Regions from separate parts of the Desulfovibrio intestinivivus genome, predicted to be linked through region 2. Evidence: predicted binding sites of a transcription regulator. Region 2 holds the regulator's gene; each other region holds the start of a gene.

Region 1 (4,437 bases), 1.5 Mb from region 2:
TCCAGGGCGTCCGTGTCAGAGGCGGCGCGGAATAACCGGGCCACTTCGCGCGAGCCGTGGGCCATCATCTGGGCGACCTTGCCCAATTCGGCGGACATATCCACAGCCATTTCAGCCATGGGCACGGAGCGCACCTCAATGGAAGAAATTTCGGAGCAGGCGATGTCTTCGGCCTGATGCGGATAGATCTCGGAAAACGCTTCGTTGTTTACCAGAACGTCCGTTACCACGCGGTTGACCATCTGGTCTTCCAGCATTACATCCTTGAGCAGTTCTTCAAGGTTGGCAAAGGCAGAAATACTTTTTTCGCTTTGTGAGCCGTCTATGATTATCATTCCAGTTCCCTCCTCTCCCCACAGGGAAGATTTTACCGTAATGTGTTCTGAGTATGTTTAAGCAAATGACGTGCCATCGGTAAATTTATGACGCCAGATAACGAAATGCGCGCCAAGCTGGGCAGTAAGCTCCAGCAGGTCGTCCAGCCGGTCGCCGCGTTCCTGGCGCAGTTCACGCCAGAAGGCTCCCAATGAGCGCAGCTCGGGGCAGGCGTCAAAAACTGTTTGCAGGCGTTCGCAATTACGCAAAAACAATTGCCCTGCCTTGGGGCTCTTGCCCAGCAGTTGCCCTTGTTGCGTAAGCATTTCAAAAAGTTGTGCGGCCTGCTCCAGCGATGCCGCCATGCGTTGCGCAAATCCGGCAGAAAACGCGGCAGCCGGGCCGTCCGCATGTGCTGTGCCGTGCGCAGATGCTGAAGGGGCATTTTCTTCAGACAGCCTGGTATCCGCGCTCTGTTGCTCCACAGCTGCGGGCCGGGCGGCATCGTCCAGTTCGTCAAGTATCTGACGCCAGAAAATCCGCTGCTGCGCAAGCCATAGGCTGCGATCTTCGGCGGCGTGCCTCGTAAGGCAGCGCACGGTCATAAATCCCTTGTCGTCCTGCTCCGTCAGCCATACGCGGGCCTCGTGCCCCACAAGGTCGAGTGGGGCGGCATCCCAGCGGCCAGCGTCAAGCCACGACAGAGCGAGGGATTCCACGCTCCTGGGGCTGACATGCGTCACACACGCCAGATTATTGGGGCAGGGGCGGCCAAAGGGGCAGGGATGGCAGGGCAGGGCAGGTTCCAGACAGCAGCATCCGGGCAGATAGGGGCCAGTGTCGCAGGGCTGGGCCGTGGCAAGGAATATGGCCAGGCAGGGCACCCCAAGGCCAGCAGCTAGATGCATGGTGCCGGTATCGTTGGTAAACAACAATTTTGACCGGCGCAGCAAAGCCGCCAGTTGGGTAAGATTGGTCTTGCCCACGGCATCCACCCAATGGCTTTGGGCAGCCTGAGCATAGGCCTCGGCCAGCGGGCGTTCGGCAGGTGAGCCAAGCAGCACCGGGCAGAGCTTACGCTCGCGCCACAGCTGGTCGCCCACCTCGGCAAAAAAATGTGCGGGCCACTGCCGCCGTGCTTCACTTGCGCCCAACTGCATGGCCACAAAACCGCATGTCTCTGGCGGAACTCCGGCAAGCAGGGCATCCGCTGCATCCTGGGCTTCCTGGGGCGGATCGGCCAGCCTTTGGCGAGTCTGCACGGCTGCGGCTGCTGGTGTGTGCGGCGCGCCCACCATGCGGAACATATCCGCAATATTGAAGGGAGCGCTCAGACGGTTTGTAGCGCCGCTGTTCAGGAATGTGGACCAGATGCCCCTGTTCTGCCCAAAACCGTGCGCGTCAAGGCAGAAACCGCGAATTTCGGCCTGCCCGTCAGCCTGCCCGCCAGCCAGCAAGCCTGTGAGCAGCCGCGCAGGCAGGGTGGTAGTCAGGTTGACAACGCAGCCGGGCCTTGCCTCGCTCCTGACGGCGCGGGCAAATTCCAGCAGAAGGGCCGTTGCGATGCGCCAATCCTTGTCCATGTCGGCCATGAGCCGCGCGCCGGGCAGGGGCCAGGTGCGCTCCACATGGCGCAGCAGGGGCTGGGCGCTGGAGAAATTGTCCAGACACACCAGATGCACTGTCTGGCCCTGACGATGCAGATCCTCAATGAGGGGCTGGCATTGCAGCAGGTCGCCAAATCGCGTCAGGTTGATGACCAGTGTGGTGCCTGAGCGGTCATCCGCAGAGCTGGTGGTCTCCATTGCTTGGCCGCCTTATGCCAGCGCCGAGGTTTTGCCGCCGTTCAGAAGGTTCAGGGCCAGAGCCTTTTCCTGCTTGAATCGGTTGGCCACGGCTGCCTGAATATTGCTGTCGGAAGATCCAAACTGCCCCACGCGTATGTTGTACACGTTGTTGATGAGGTTGCGTTCATAGGCCGCATCGGTCGGCTTGCCGCTCATGGCGTGCGCCCGCTCGAAAATGCGGGCCGCGCCCGCAGGGCCGTGCTGCACGGATGTGCTCCAGATAACCTCGCGCATGGCTGTGGAAACCTTGTCGGGGTTCAGTCCGATGCGTTGCGCAATGGAATCCAGTGCGGGTTTGTAATGGCTCTGACGCACAAAGGCCTCCTGAAGATCCTCAAAACGCTCGGGCTGTTCGCTGGCGATGGCGCGCCAGGTGTCGGGCATGGCGCCCTTGCGGCTGCCCGTGTTGCCGGGGCCTGAGGAGCGCAGGCGTTTGGAAAGATCCGGGGCTTCCGTATCCAGAAAATCCAGAAAATCCTTCAGGCTGCCCGCGCGTGACGATACCTGATACTTGCCGTAAGAGGTGCCGCCGTTGCGGTCATAGCCCACGGCGGCAATGCCGTCGCTGCCAGACTCAAAGCGGGCTGAAAGCTGACCGAGCTCCATGTCCTCGACCTTATGCGAGGCCTTGGTGCGGGCCTGAGCCTGGGGCTGGGTGCGCGAATGGACAAAATCGCCCATGCTGAGCCCCTTGACGCGGTTGTCCATGGCGCTGGTCATGGAGCGCAGATGCCGGGCAGTACCCATGCTGCGGGCAAGATCAAGGGTGGAGTTGCCGCCGGATACTGTCTGCATGAGGCTGTCAATGGCCTTGGTCTGCCGCATGTCGGTTTCTGCCTTGCTGAATACCTGAGTGCGGGCAAGATCGCTTGGCGAGCGCCCTGCCAGTATCATGCCCTGCTGCCCCATGTTCCCGGCCAGGGCCATGCCTGTGCGCTGCGTTTCGGCAGTGCTGGCGTTTTCCGCATTGGTGGTCTGGCCGCTCATGATGTTGGCAAAGGACGCGGGGTTTCCGGCCTGCGCAGGCGCAGTGCGGCGTGGAGCGCCCGCCTGGGCCTTTTGTGCATCAGATGGGGGGCGGATCAGAAAATTGGAAAGTGCCATGTGTTCCTCCTGCGGGGCTGAGGCTCCGCGTTGAGGAAAAAGCAAGTACAGTGCCAACTCTGGATATGCGCGGGTAAAACGACAGGTTATATTTTGCGGATCGGGCCTGCGCCGGAATGCTGACGCTGGCGCAGGAACCCTTCAGGGCCGCCGTCAATAACAAGGGCAACCGACGCTGTCGGTTGCCCTTGGGAAAGACAATGGGGTGGGAGTCAGGCCGGGTCTTCCGCGCGGAAGCAGCTACTGCTTTGCGGGTTGGGTTGGTGCTTCTTCGGTGTTGGCGCGGTGAACGGAAGTCGCCAGTTCCTTGGCAAGGGTTTCGGCAAAGACCGGGGGCATGCCCGCGCCCGTCTTGAATTCCTGATGGACGAGCAAGGCAATGCGCATCTGGCTGCTGCCAACGGCATTGCGTTTGCCAATGTTTTTGAGGTTTGTGCGGCGGGAACCCTGAGTGCTGGGGACATGGCGCTGCACCAGCAATACATCCGCCACCATGGCGGTGCCGCCTTTGCCGCTCAGTTGCGAGGGGGCGTCATACCCTGCAGTCACCACCTGACGGGCGGTTTCCGGTGCGGTCGTCCCGGCAGCAAGCACGACTATCTGGAGGATGTAGCCAGCTTCGCTGGGGTTTGGCACTACCGTGTAGCCCTGGCGTTGCAGCCATGTTTCCACCTGGGTGCGCAGGCCGAAAATCTTGTTGGTATTGTCGCGCACGTTGACATAAACCGCCGGATGGATGTTCACATCGGCTTCCGGCTCCTCAATCTGGCCCTGGCGCAGCACTTCCACACGTGCGGCGTCCGCCGATTGGCGCACGCAGCCGCACAGGGAGGCAAAGGCCAGGCACAGCATCAGAATATAGCGGATAAAGGACATACTGCTCCTTTGAGATGCCGCCGCCAAAAAAGGCGCGGATCTGAGTTGTATTCGGGGGGAGATAGTATTTGCGCCCAGCCTCGCAGGGCGAGGGCTGGAATGCGGATAGCGTTGGCGCGAAATCAGGAGCGCAGCGACTCGAGAATCTTTCGGCTTAATGTGTCCTCTAGGGCTGGCAGGATTTCCTCCTTGCCCATGTTGGCTCCCTCAGCGCGCACCGTGGTGCGGTGCATGTCCGCATCTGACGGTTCCCGTCCGTTGCGGCCCACGCCTACAAGAGCTTTCATTCCCCATA
Region 2 (4,437 bases):
GTGCCCATGTCGCGGAAGAACAACACCACTTCCGGCGCCATTTACAACCACGTTATCGCCAAGGAACGTCACGGCGATTACCTGGGTGCCACGGTGCAGGTGATCCCGCACATTACTGATGAAATCAAGAGCGTGGTGCTCTCCCTTTCAGAAGGCGAAGACGCGCCCGATGTCGCCATTATCGAAATCGGCGGCACCGTGGGCGACATCGAAGGTCTGCCCTTTCTTGAGGCCATCCGCCAGTTGCGTTCCGACCTTGGACGCGACAACTGCCTGAACATTCACCTTACCCTGGTGCCCTACCTGCGCAGCGCTGGCGAGCACAAAACCAAGCCCACCCAGCACAGCGTCAAGGAACTGCTCTCCATCGGCATTCAGCCCGACATTATTCTGTGCCGCTGCGAGCAGAGCATCCCCGAAGAACTGCGCCGCAAGATCGCCCTGTTCTGCAATGTGGATCAGGACGCCGTGTTCTCTTCGGTGGACGTGAACAATATTTATGAAGTGCCGCTCAAGTTCTATGAGGAAGGCTTTGACCAGAAGGTGGCCATCATGCTGCGCCTGCCCGCGCGCAATGCCCACCTTGAAGCCTGGGAAAAGCTCGTAAGCGACTGCGCCAACCCCAAGGGCAAGGTCACCATTGCCATTGTGGGCAAGTACGTTGACCTCAAGGAAGCTTACAAGAGCCTGCACGAAGCCCTCATTCACGGCGGCGTTGCCAACCGTGTTGAGGTGGAACTGCGCTACGTCAATTCCGAGAATGTGGACGAAAGCAACTGCGTGGAATCCTTCAAGGGCTGTCATGGCATTCTTGTGCCCGGCGGCTTTGGCTATCGCGGCGTGGAAGGCAAGATTGCCGCCATCCGCTATGCGCGTGAAAACAACATTCCCTTCTTCGGCATCTGCCTTGGCATGCAGTGCGCGGTTATCGAATTTGCCCGCCACGTGGCAAGCCTTGACGATGCCAACTCGGAAGAATTCAACCCGCTTTCTGATCACAAGGTTATCTACCTTATGACCGAGTGGTTCGACTTCCGCACCAAGAACGTTGAAAAACGTGACGCGGGCAGCGACAAGGGCGGCACCATGCGCCTTGGCTCCTACCCCTGCAAGGTGCAGCCCGATACCAAGGCCTTTGTGGCCTACAAGAAGGGCATGGTTGATGAACGTCACCGCCACCGCTACGAATTCAACAATGCCTTCAAGGAAATGCTGGGCGAAAAGGGCATGGTTTTCAGCGGCACCGCCCCTGACGATTCGCTTGTGGAAATCATAGAGCTGAAGAACCATCCCTGGTTCCTTGGCTGCCAGTTCCACCCCGAATTCAAGTCCCGGCCCATGAACGCGCATCCGCTGTTCCGCGAATTTATCGGAGCGGCGAAAAAGTTCGCCAAGGTGTAATTTCGCAGCGTTAATGCAGCGAGGCTTGTTGGTTTTCACCAAGCTTGGGTATCGCAAAATCGCGCAAAAAGGGGAGGGCATTGCCTTCCTCTTTTTTTGTGCGCAGATTATTTCAACGGCGCAAAAACTGCGCCAAATCAGGTTTTTTGCGCTGGCAGCCCCTGCCGCAGGCTGGGGATGCCGTGAACCTGATCTTGCAACTGTTAGCTATTGCATAATTTTTGCAGATGTGGCACAGTACTTGTAAACAGATAATTCTATAGTCCTATGGCTAGTTAAGGCAAAAGAGCACACATGGCACTGGAACTACGGCAGCAACTCAAGCTGTCACAGCAACTGGTAATGACCCCGCAATTGCAGCAGGCAATCAAGCTGTTGCAACTCTCACGCGTGGAACTTCTGGAAACTGTGCAGCAGGAACTGCTTGAAAACCCCTTTCTCGAAGAATCTTCACTTACTGACGATGCCTCCCAGGAGCAGCACGAGGAAAGCCGCGAAGCGCCCAAGGAGGAAGTATACGACAGGGAACTGGCCAAGGACGCCGACTGGGAAGATTACCTCGGTGAGTTTGCCAGCACCCCCCGCCTTTCGCAGTCGCGCGAATATGAACTTGCCGAAGAAATTTCGCCTCTTGAAGCCCGCTATGCGGCCAAGCCCACCCTTGAGGGACATCTGTTCTGGCAGTTGCGCCTTTCTTCGCTGACAGAAGAGCAGAAGGCCATTGGCGAGGTCATTATCGGCAATCTCTCCTCAGCCGGGTATCTGCAAGCCACCATTGAAGAAGTGGCCGAAATGGCTGAGGTTGCGCCCGAGGCCGTGCTGCCCGTGCTTGAAAGGGTGCAGCTTTTTGACCCCATCGGCGTTGCCGCGCGTGATGCGCGCGAATGCCTGATGGTGCAGATCAAGAACCTTAATTACGCCCGCGATCCCATCCTTGTGGAGCTGGTGGAATCCCACCTTGAAGACCTTGAGGCCAAGCGCTACAAGCCCCTGCTGCGAAAGTTCAAGCTCGATATGGAAGAGCTCAAGGAATATCTGGATATCATCCAGAGCCTTGACCCATTGCCCGGCGCAAGTTTTGGCGGCGGTGAGCCAACTTATGTAAGCCCCGATGTATTTGTGTACAAGATGGGCAGCGAATTTGTGATTTTGCTCAACGATGACGGCCTGCCCCAGTTGCAGCTTTCGGCCATGAGCCAGATGAACATAGGCGGCTCGGAGAAGGAAAAGGACTACTGTTCCGAAAAGATCCGCTCCGCCTCATGGCTTATCAAGAGCCTGTATCAGCGCCAGCGCACGCTTTACAAGGTTATGGAAAGCATTGTGCGCCATCAGCAGCCGTTTTTTGAAGACGGCGTGACCAAGCTCGCGCCGCTCATTCTCAAAGACATTGCAGACGACATCAGCATGCACGAATCAACGGTGAGCCGCATTACCACCAACAAGTATGTGGCAACGCCCCACGGCATCTTTGAATTGAAGTTTTTCTTTAACAGCGGCCTTGAACTCGATGACGGAAGTCAGGTAGGCTCAGAAAGCGTCAAGGCTCTGATCAAGAAATTCATCTCTGAGGAAGATACCCGATCCCCCCTCAGCGATGAGCGTATCGGCGAAATGCTCAAGGAGCGTCTCAAGGTCAATATTGCGCGGCGCACGGTGGCAAAATACCGCACGGCGCTTGATATTCCATCTTCGTCAAGGCGCAAGGAGCATTTCTGATTCCCCGTCGAGTGGCTCAATACTTAGGAGGAACTTATGAACATCTCATTTGCTTTCAAGAATTTTGAAGCCTCCGAACATCTGAAGAAGTATGCCCGTCGCCGCATGGAAAAGCTGGGACGGTTTTTTGGCAAGGCCTCTGGCCTTGACGTTGCCGTTGTGCTGACAGTCGACAAGTTCCGTCATCGCTGCGAAGTGACCGTTACGGGCGAGGGCCTGCATATCAACGCCACGGAGCAGACTTCGGACATGTACGCCGCCATTGACCTTGTGACAGACAAGGTTGAATCGCAGATCAAGCGCCAGGTGGCCCGCGTAAAGGCCCAGCGGCGGCACGCCCGCAATACGGATGTGGACGTGTTTACTTACAACCTCGATGCCGAAGCCGACGTGCAGCAGCCCGTTGACGGCACCGACCGCCTCGCCACCAAGCCCCTGCATCTGGATGAAGCGCTCATGCAGCTTGATTCCATCGGCAGCGAGTTTCTGGTGTTCTTTAATGCAGAAAACAACCGCATCAATGTGGTATACCGCACCAAGGTGAACGGCTATGCCCTCATTGACCCCGTGTTGTAAATGTTCATAATGGGGGGCGGGCTGGCAACGGCTCGCCCCCGTTCAGGCGCACCCCCCTGCCGGTTGCCGCGCAATGGCCTTCACACGGGCTTGAGCGCGGCGCGGATTTGGCAACGTCCGTCAGAAGCCTGTGGCGCATAACCCCGGCTGCAAACGGCGATCTGACCCCGAAGAGGCGAATGTCATGAAGGATTCCGCGCAGATACCCCCCACAGATTCCACCCCTGACGCAAAGCCTGATGCGGACGCGCCCGTTCCCGGCGTGGACGTGCAGGTGTGCATTGTCACGGGCCTTTCCGGCGCGGGCAAAAGCACGGCGCTCAAGGTTTTTGAAGACATGGGCCACTTTGTGGTCGATGGGCTGCCCGTGAGCCTTGTCATGGAAATGGTGGACATGATGTCCCGCCCCTCCATGAGCCACTTCAAGGGCATTGCCTTGGGCATGGATCTGCGCCAGAGCAATTTTGTGGAAGACATCAACGACTGCCTGAGCATGCTCGCGGGCAAAAACATCCGCCCCATGCTGCTTTTTCTTGAGGCCAACAATCAGGAACTCATTCGCCGCTATGCCTCGACCCGCCGCCCGCATCCGCTGGAGCGCGAGGGCATGGGCCTTGAAGCGGCGCTGCTGGCAGAGCGCAGCAGCCTGCGCCCTCTGCGTGAAATGGCTGATCTGGTCATCGACACCTCGCGTTTTTCCATCCACGACCTGCGGCGCGCCATCCAGAAGCGCTGGAGCGG
Region 3 (4,437 bases), 530 kb from region 2:
GAGGAACACCACTTCTTCATCGTTGATGAGCTTGGGGAAGCCGGAGCCATCCTTGATGGTCAGGGCCACTTCGCGCAGGAAGCGTTCGGGCGAACGGGAGTGGATGCGCGCGGCAAGGTCGGGGTAGTTGAGCGGGAATTCGCGCTTGGATTCAAGGAACAGGTAGGTCAGATCGTTGGTGGCGTCTTCGCCATCGGGGGTCTGGCCGCCGATGGTCACGGCTTCCCAGTGGGCGTAGCCTTCCTGGAACTCAACGCCCGTGGGGTTGATGTACAGGTCGATGAACTGGGCCATGTCCACCCACATGCATTCGAGCAGTTCCTTGGCTTCTTCGCGGCTGATGATGCCTTCTTCAATGTCCTTTTTGTACAGGGGGTACAGGTACTGGTCCATACGGCCATTGGAGATGATGGCGCTGGCCTTCTGCTCGATGCGCGAAAACATCTGCACAAACCACTGGCACTGCATGGCTTCGCGGAAGCTGCGGGCAGGGTGAGCGGGCACGTGATCGCAGGTTTCGGCTATCTGGAGCAGCTCGGCCTTGCGCTTGGGGTCACCTTCCTTGGCGGCAAGTTCGCGGGCCAGATCGGCGTGGCGCTTGGCCCAGATCATGATGGAGTCGCACACGATGATCATGGCTTCGAGAAAGGGCTTCTTGTCCCACAGATCAACGGAGTTGGTCAGATCAAGGGTGGCAAGCTTTTCGCGGGCTTCTTTTTGAATATCGAGGAAGCCGCGCTTGATGACCTTTTCGTAGTCCGGCACCCACTGAAGGGCCGAACGGTAGGACGAGGTTTCGCTTACCACGAACTTGGACTTGAGGCCGCGTTCGTCCACATAGGTGACGTTGCGGATTTCGGCAGGCAGGGTCTTGTTGAGGTGTTCATGGTAGGTCTTGCCTTCCCAGTAGGGGGCGATCTCTTCCATAACAACCTTGATGTCTTCCTGCGAAATCTGGAAGGGGCTCTTGTCGCGGTGCTCAAGGTCGGCCAGTACTTCGCGGTAAAAGTCGCCGTCGATTTCAGGATACAGAATGCCGTAACGGCCAAACTTGCCCACGCGGCCAGCAATAAGCTGGCTGGGGGTAATATATACGGTGATTTTTTCGGCCACGTTTTTCAGGGCCTTGGCCCAGCGCAGGGTCAGCAGTTCACCTTCGGTTTCGCGCATGGATTCGGTGAAATACTTGGCGCGCTCAACGTCCACGTGGGGAAGGCTGAACTGGTTCTGTTCCAGAATGCCGTAAACGCGCTCGCGCCCTTTACGGTCAACGCTCTTATTGACAACGCGTTCTTCCTGGGGGGACATGCAGCAACCGCACTGACTCATGATGAAACTCCTGAATGGTGATTATGTTCAAGCGAGATGCTTGTGATATTCATCTCAATGACCACATAAGAGCATCATCCGTGCCATTATATTTAACTATATGTAATATTTATATTTTTTAAAAATATCTCCAAAATTCCAGAAACCACCATCAATTCTCATTGTTGCAAATTTACAACATATTTTTTATAACATACTTAATTTACAATATAATTTAAAAAAGTGTTTTTTTGCAACAGTGCAAAAAAACACTTTTTCACAATCTCACCTTTTTGCCATTGCTTGTACTGCCCATACCGCCAGTTTACCTGCGACATGCATATCCTACCCAGGTAAGAACCGTTACTGCGTGGTTACTTATGCGAGCTGACAATGACTTCAACCACACTTTCGATATTAATATTTGCAGATTAAATTAACTTATATTTACGCGACCAATTTGACTCATAAAATTTTTCACTTCAATATCCTGTTTATTATAAGATAATTATTTCAAAAAGTTGAGAAGCTTGATATCAAATATAGTTTATTGTAGCGTATAAATTGAGAAGCCATCATCGCATTCATTTCAAGGGAATCTGATATGCTTAAGAAGTACTATACAGAATCAACGGACAGAAACAAATTTGATAAAACCTTCTCACGCGCAGAGTTAAAATTACTCTCTCTCGTTGTTATTTCCATAATAATAACTGCGGCGTTGATAACTTCAATTTTCTATTATTACAGAAATCTTGATTTAAAACTCATAACAACCATGAGGTCAGACGCCATTTTTTCTCTCTTGCTTGACCGCATACCGCCAGAAAACTTCACTGCAATTTATGATGACAAAGATGAGGATTCGCACCTTTACAATAAGGTGCAGCAAGAGCTTGACGACGTTCGTAAAATAACCGCCGTCAGGTATCTCTACACGGCAAAGCGCAATTCTGAAGGCAATGCCATATATGTTGTTGATGGCCTGCCACGGGATTCAGAAGATTTTCGTGCCTGCGGTTCGCCCATAGAAGCCGAAATTCTCCCCGCTGTGAACAAATGTCTAGATGGTGATGTTTTTCATGCAACAGATATTCTTAATACATCATGGGGCATGATCATTCCGTCTTGCGAACCGATCAAAAGCAACGGAGTCACGGTTGGCGCTCTTGTTATCGAATTTGACGGAGAATATTTTGCTGAAAATACCGCAAGCTCCCAGCGGTATTACATCATTGCTTCCATTTGCGTTGCCATTGGCGTTGGCTTTGTGGCCATTGTGCTGATTCGCAGCTTTTCCATTCCCCTCTATCAATGGCTCGCATATACAGATTTGCTCACAGGCGCAATGAACCGCAACGCCTTTGAACTGGCCACCCACAAGCTGCACGGTACAGAGCAACAAAAAAACATAACCGTGGTGTCGTGCGACCTGAACAAACTTAAAGCCATCAACGACCAGTTTGGTCACTCGGCTGGCGATGAACACATCAGGGCCCTTGCCCAGCTTCTTATGAAAAATTTCAGGACTCAGGGCTCAACGTACCGCATTGGCGGTGATGAGTTTGTTACATTGCTGTTCAACGCCAGCCTGGACGCAACAGAAAAAAAGATTGCTGAAATTTGCGTTGAGGCACGACAAGTTACCATTGGAAACTTCTGCCTGTGCTTTTCGTACGGCATTGCGCAATTTGACCCGGCGCAGGATGTCAGCATTGACGACACCATTTCGCGGGCAGACGTTAAGATGTACCATTACAAGTGCGCAAAAAGAGAAGCTGAGGCTGCCAAGACCATAATCTGAGGGCCCAAGCGCATGCGCATCCGCAAAAAAAATCAGGCGGCCTGCCCTGCCCCGTAATTACATTCGGGAGCAGCGCGGGCCGCCTGACGCTGGCGGGAGTAACCGCAGCTTCTACAGCATTTCGATAAACGCCTCTACGCGAACCTTGAGCTGCTCCGTATCCGTTTCAGAGTAGTCTGTTTCGATTTGCAGGAAGGGCAACTGCAAGGATTCCTGAACAAATTTCTTGAGGGAGGACGATTCCACCGCATAGGTCTGGCAGCCCTGCCAGGTCAGGTCAACCACAGCATCCACCGCGAAATCTGCCGCCAGTTCCTTGATGGCCTCGTAGCGGCGCGGATTGGGCGACATGACGGCACAGGGCACATCCAGATAACGGCGGGCCATCTCGGTCAGCGGGTCGCCCTGCTCGTCCATCATCACGCGGGTTTTCTTGTAGCCGGAGCAGTTATCAAGGCAGACCACGCTGCCGCCGCATTCTTCAATCAGGCGCACAACCTTGTGCGACCCCATGCCCACAGGAACGCCCGTCAGCAGTATGCGCGGCGCGCTTGCGGCAACGCCTGTCTGGCCCGCATCGGCCATTTTGCCCAGATCGTCCGCAAGTTCCAGCATCATGGAGATGCCTTTTTCCTTATCAGGGAAGAAGGACGTTTTGAACCCGATTTCCAGCAGCTCCATGCCCGTGATGGGCGAGGGTTTGCGCTTTGCCAGATCCATAACGGCCTTGAGGGCCATGCGCTCACGGTTCATGAGCTTGATGGCGTCGCGCAGTTTCTGCTCTGTGATGGATACGCCAAATTCTTTTTCCAGATAGGCGATGAGCAGCTCAAACTGATGCCGCCAGTATGCAAGGGCGTCATCATTCTGCACCTGGGGCAGTTGCAGCAGAAAAACGGGTTTGTAGGCTGCAAGCAGCTCGTACATTTTCTTTTTGCCGTCACAGGTGGTGTCGGCCACAACCACATCTGCCGCGCTCAGGTAGGGGCAACTGTCTTTAAGCGCAAAGCCGAAGCTGCTCTTGATGAGCGGACAAAGGGCGCGGGGCAGCATTTCTTCTGCCGCGGGGATGGAATCGTTGCGGGTGCCGCACAAGGAAACCGGGATGGCCCCTGCGGCCACCGCTATTTCAGAAGGGCTGTACAGGCAGTACTGGCCCACAACTTTTTTACCTTCCCTCTTGGCCTCCTGCACTGCCAGAGCGTTTTTTTCAAAAGCAGTAATAATGCGGTCAAAGCTGGCACACTTCATGATGCTTTCCTTCCTTGCGAGGTTATTGAGGTTATTGATGTTATTGCTGTGTATTGAGAGCGCGGTCTTTTTTC
Region 4 (4,437 bases), 220 kb from region 2:
ACAGCAGAGCCGAGTCCTTTCCCCGCTATGAATCCGGGGCCGACACCTACGAAGGCCGCATGCTCCAGCTGGCGCGTGACAACGGCGTGGATTTTCGCGGCAAAACGGTTCTGGATGTGGGCTGCGGCAGCGGCATGTACACCATCCGCCTTGCGCAGGAGGCCGCATCGGTCATTGCCGTGGATATATCTGACGAAATGCTCCGCATCCTCATGCAGGATGCCGCCGCGCAGGGCCTTGCCAACATACGGCCCGTGCTTTCAGACTGGGAACACTTTGCCCTTGAGGAACGCTTCCAGATTGTATTTGCTTCCATGACCCCGGCCCTGAGCGATGACGCCGCCCGCGCGAAGCTGCAGCACTACGCTCTGGAGCAGGTGGTCTTTATGGGATTCACCGAGCGCAAGACTTCGGATGTCATGGCCGGGCTGTACACGCACTACGGCATCACGCCGCCGCAGTTCGCCGATGCCCCCGACATGCGTGCATGGCTTGAGGGCCAGCGCATTCAGTATACCGCGCTGCCCGTTGACGGCCAGTGGGTTGTGCCGCACACCCGCGATAAGCTGCTGGGAGCCTGCGCCGCCAACTTGCGCGCCCGTGGCTCTGAGCCGGATATGGCCCATCTGGCCGCGCATCTTGAGGGATTTCGCAACCAGAACGGGGAATACGTGGAACGCACGGAATATTCCCTTGAAATGCTCATCTGGCGTACATCCTGACCACGGCGCTGATCCGCGCAGATACTTCAAAAACTTCTGGCTGCGCGTAAAACTACCATCCCCGCCGCCGAACCACTGCCTGCATTTCTGCCGCATATGCTGCGCATAAGCCATGCGCATTGTCTTGCTCGCTGTATTCTTACGCGGGTTGGATTGTTCACGCTTTGCAGCTTTTACGCCTCCATTCCTATTTTGATACAATTTTGAATCAAATGCTCCCGACTCCGACCATACATATCTTTGCGGCATGCAGGGCTGAGCATACTCGATGAATAAGCCCTTTTGCATTCCTCACTGACAAATCAGTCCGAACGTATACGTTCTTGCCTGAACCGCCACCTTCCTCCCCTCACACTGCCCTCAATTCGCCGCCTTTTTGCTATTCAATCCCCGCCCTTGCCCCATTTGCCTGATGGGCCGGGCTTTCTGCGTTCATGAGCAGCCATCACTGCCCTGCCTGTTTTCCACTGCGCGTCCATCACCGTAGGCCCCAAATACAGCCCATTCTGTCCCCGCACATTCACGCATGGTGATTTCTCTGCAACACGTTCCCAATTTCAAACAAATTTGTATCGTCGATTTACAGCCAAAATTTTTCGTCAAATAAAAACCTATCATTAAACCGAGTTACAGAGAACCGAGTTTTTTATGCACCGTGGGCCATATTAACAATTTTGTATTGATTGTGCATACAGATTATAAAATTAATCAATAATATTATATAGTTAAACTAACGGCACGGTTTCTGCACAAAGAGGGACAAGCGCAACGAGCGCGGGAACATCAAACCCAGAGGGAATCTCATGCGTCAGGTAGCTATTTACGGCAAGGGCGGTATCGGCAAGTCCACCACCACACAGAACCTTAACGCCGGCCTTGGCGAAATGGGCAAGAACATCATGATCGTGGGTTGCGACCCCAAGGCCGACTCCACGCGCCTTATTCTGGGCGGCCTTGCCCAGCAGAGCGTGCTCGATACCCTGCGTGAAGAGGGTGAAGACATCGAGCTGGATCTGGTGCTCAAAAACGGATTCAAGGGCATCCGCTGCGTGGAATCCGGCGGCCCCGAACCGGGCGTTGGCTGTGCCGGGCGCGGCATCATCACCTCCATCGGTCTGCTGGAACGCCTTGGCGCCTACACTGAAGACCTCGACTACGTGTTCTATGACGTTCTGGGCGACGTTGTGTGCGGCGGTTTCGCCATGCCCATCCGTGAAGGCAAGGCTCAGGAAATCTACATCGTGGCCTCGGGCGAAATGATGGCCCTCTACGCCGCCAACAACATCTGCAAGGGTGTCAAAAAGTACGCCAACACCGGCGGCGTGCGCCTTGGCGGCATCATCTGCAACAGCCGCAAGGTTGATGGCGAAGCCGAGCTTGTCTCTGCCGTTGCCAAGGAAATCGGCACCCAGATGATCCACTTTGTGCCGCGCGACAACATGGTGCAGCGCGCCGAAATCAACAAGCAGACCGTTATCGAATTTGACCCCACCTGCGGACAGGCCGACGAATACCGCACCCTGGCGCAGAAGATCGACGGTAACGACATGTTTATCATTCCCAAGCCCCTTTCCCAGGAAAGGCTCGAAGAGCTGCTCATGGAACACGGTTTGATGGACGCCTAAACCAACAGCACGAAACGGAGAACAACAATGCAGATGATTCGCACGATTATTCGGCCTGAGAAGACCACCGAGGTTCTCTCCGAGCTGCTGGCAGCGGGCTTTCCCGCCGTTACCAAGCTTGATGTGGTGGGGCGCGGCAAGCAGAAAGGCATCATGGTGGGCGACATTCAGTACGATGAAATTCCCAAGCAGATGCTCGTGCTTGTGGTCAGCGATGAAGACAAGGACGATGCCATCCGCGTTATCCTGCGCGTGGCAAAAACGGGCGACGGTCACTTTGGCGATGGCAGAATCTTTGTTTCAAGCGTCAGCGAGGCCTGGACCATCAGCAGCGGCAAGTCCGGCCTGTAGGAGGCTCCCATGCAGGAAATAGTTGCAATGGTTCGGGCCAACATGGTGGCGGCTACTAAAAATGCCCTGTCCAAGGCCGGATGCCCCTCATTCTCATGCACCAAGTGCCTGGGACGCGGCAAAAAAGGCATGGATCCCGCCACGCTGCGCATGGTTATGGAAAGCGGCGAGCTGCCGCGCACTCCGGCGGGCGAGTCCCTGACCGAAGTGGGCAGGCTGATCCCCAAGCGGTTGTTCAATATCTGCGTTCCCGATGAAAAGGTCGAAGCTGTGGTCAAGGCCATTATAGAAGCCAACAGCACCGGCCACCCCGGCGATGGAAAGATCTTTGTGATGCCGGTGGAAGAATCCTATGTGGTTCGCACGGGCGAGCGCGCTGACGCATAAGGTAGGTATGTATGAGTATTGACGCCAACGCAGTAGTGCTTGAGCGCTACAACGCCAAGGTCTTCAAGAACCGCAAGGAGCACATGCTCAAGGTCAATCCTGCGGAAGACCAGATTATTATCGCCAACACGCGTGCCATTCCCGGCATCATGACCAACCGGGGCTGCTGTTACGCTGGCTGCAAGGGCGTTGTGCTCGGCCCAATCAAGGATATGGTCCTGATTACCCACGGCCCTGTGGGCTGCGGCTTCTATAGCTGGGGTACGCGCCGCAACAAGGCCAAGGCAGAAGGGGATACCCCCAATTACATCCAGTACTGCTTTACCACAGACATGCAGGAGCCTGATATCGTCTTTGGCGGCACCAAGAAGCTCAAGAAGGCCATTGATGAAATCATGGAGCTTATGCACCCCAAGACCATCATGATCGCCGCCACCTGCCCTGTGGGCCTGATCGGTGACGACATTCAGGCCGTGGCCGCAGAAGCTGAACAAGAATACGGCATCCGCTGCGTGGCATACAGCTGCGAGGGTTACAAGGGCGTAAGCCAGTCGGCGGGCCACCACATCGCCAACAACGGCATCATGAAGCGCGTTATCGGCACAGGCAGTTACGAACCGGCCAGCAAGTATTCGATCAATATTCTTGGCGAATACAACATCGGCGGCGATGGCTGGGAACAGGAACGCATCCTTAAAAAGATCGGTTACGAAGTGGTTTCGGTGTTCACCGGCGATGGCGAAGTGGAACGCATCGCCAGCTCGCACAAGGCCAACCTGAACCTTGTGCAGTGCCACCGCTCCATCAACTACATCGCCGAAATGATGAAGACCAAGTACGGCGTGGACTGGCTCAAGGTCAACTTTATCGGCCTGGAAGGAACGGTTCAGAGCCTGCGCGACATGGCTGCCTACTTTGGCGACCCCGAGCTTGCGCAGCGTACTGAACAGGTTATCGCCGAAGAACTGGCCGAAGTGCAGGATCAGATGGCGGCCTACAAGGCCCGCCTCAACGGCAAGACCGCAGCCCTCTTTGTGGGCGGCAGCCGCTCGCACCACTACCAGGGCCTGTTGCAGGATCTGGGCATCAAGACCGTGCTTGCCGGGTACGAATTCGGCCACCGCGACGACTACGAAGGCCGGGAAATCATCCCCAACATCAAGGACGACGCGGACAGCAAGAACATCGAACACATCACTGTAGAAAAGGACGAGAAGAAGTATCACGCCTACCTTACGCAGGAACAGTACGACAAGCTGGCCGCCGAAATCCCGCTTGAAAAGTACGATGGCATGATACGCGACATGGACGAGGGAACCTACGTGGTTGACGACCTCAACATGTACGAAGCT

The links. Region 2 encodes sigma-54, which starts transcription at its own class of promoters, with help from an activator protein. Its sites were predicted from a motif close to CTGGCACGGNNNNTGCTT; they were not measured.
Region 1: a site for sigma-54 is predicted at 3,306-3,323, ahead of ACUZ9P_RS06010 (VgrG-related protein). Genes of this name have one in related genera too.
Region 3: a site for sigma-54 is predicted at 1,399-1,416, ahead of hpsG ((2S)-3-sulfopropanediol dehydratase). Genes of this name have one in related genera too.
Region 4: a site for sigma-54 is predicted at 1,456-1,473, ahead of nifH (nitrogenase iron protein). Genes of this name have one in related genera too.

The regions. Positions count from the first base shown of each region.
Region 1 is NZ_JBRBQT010000001.1:1,403,521-1,407,957, forward strand. It holds gene ACUZ9P_RS06000 (hypothetical protein) at 1-335, opposite strand, end outside; gene ACUZ9P_RS06005 (glycosyltransferase family 9 protein) at 393-2,120, opposite strand; gene ACUZ9P_RS06010 (VgrG-related protein) at 2,133-3,266, opposite strand; gene traT (complement resistance protein TraT) at 3,507-4,142, opposite strand; gene ACUZ9P_RS06020 (hypothetical protein) at 4,265-4,437, opposite strand, start outside.
Region 2 is NZ_JBRBQT010000001.1:2,901,898-2,906,334, reverse strand. It holds gene ACUZ9P_RS12420 (CTP synthase) at 1-1,401, shown strand, start outside; gene ACUZ9P_RS12415 (hypothetical protein) at 1,415-1,648, shown strand; gene rpoN (RNA polymerase factor sigma-54) at 1,696-3,120, shown strand; gene hpf (ribosome hibernation-promoting factor, HPF/YfiA family) at 3,157-3,696, shown strand; gene rapZ (RNase adapter RapZ) at 3,881-4,437, shown strand, end outside.
Region 3 is NZ_JBRBQT010000001.1:2,371,796-2,376,232, reverse strand. It holds gene hpsG ((2S)-3-sulfopropanediol dehydratase) at 1-1,329, opposite strand, end outside; gene ACUZ9P_RS10315 (GGDEF domain-containing protein) at 1,913-3,112, shown strand; gene ACUZ9P_RS10310 (double-cubane-cluster-containing anaerobic reductase) at 3,224-4,363, opposite strand; gene ACUZ9P_RS10305 (acyl-CoA dehydratase activase) at 4,404-4,437, opposite strand, start outside.
Region 4 is NZ_JBRBQT010000001.1:3,122,990-3,127,426, forward strand. It holds gene ACUZ9P_RS13295 (class I SAM-dependent methyltransferase) at 1-722, shown strand, start outside; gene nifH (nitrogenase iron protein) at 1,526-2,347, shown strand; gene ACUZ9P_RS13305 (P-II family nitrogen regulator) at 2,375-2,698, shown strand; gene ACUZ9P_RS13310 (P-II family nitrogen regulator) at 2,708-3,085, shown strand; gene nifD (nitrogenase molybdenum-iron protein alpha chain) at 3,097-4,437, shown strand, end outside.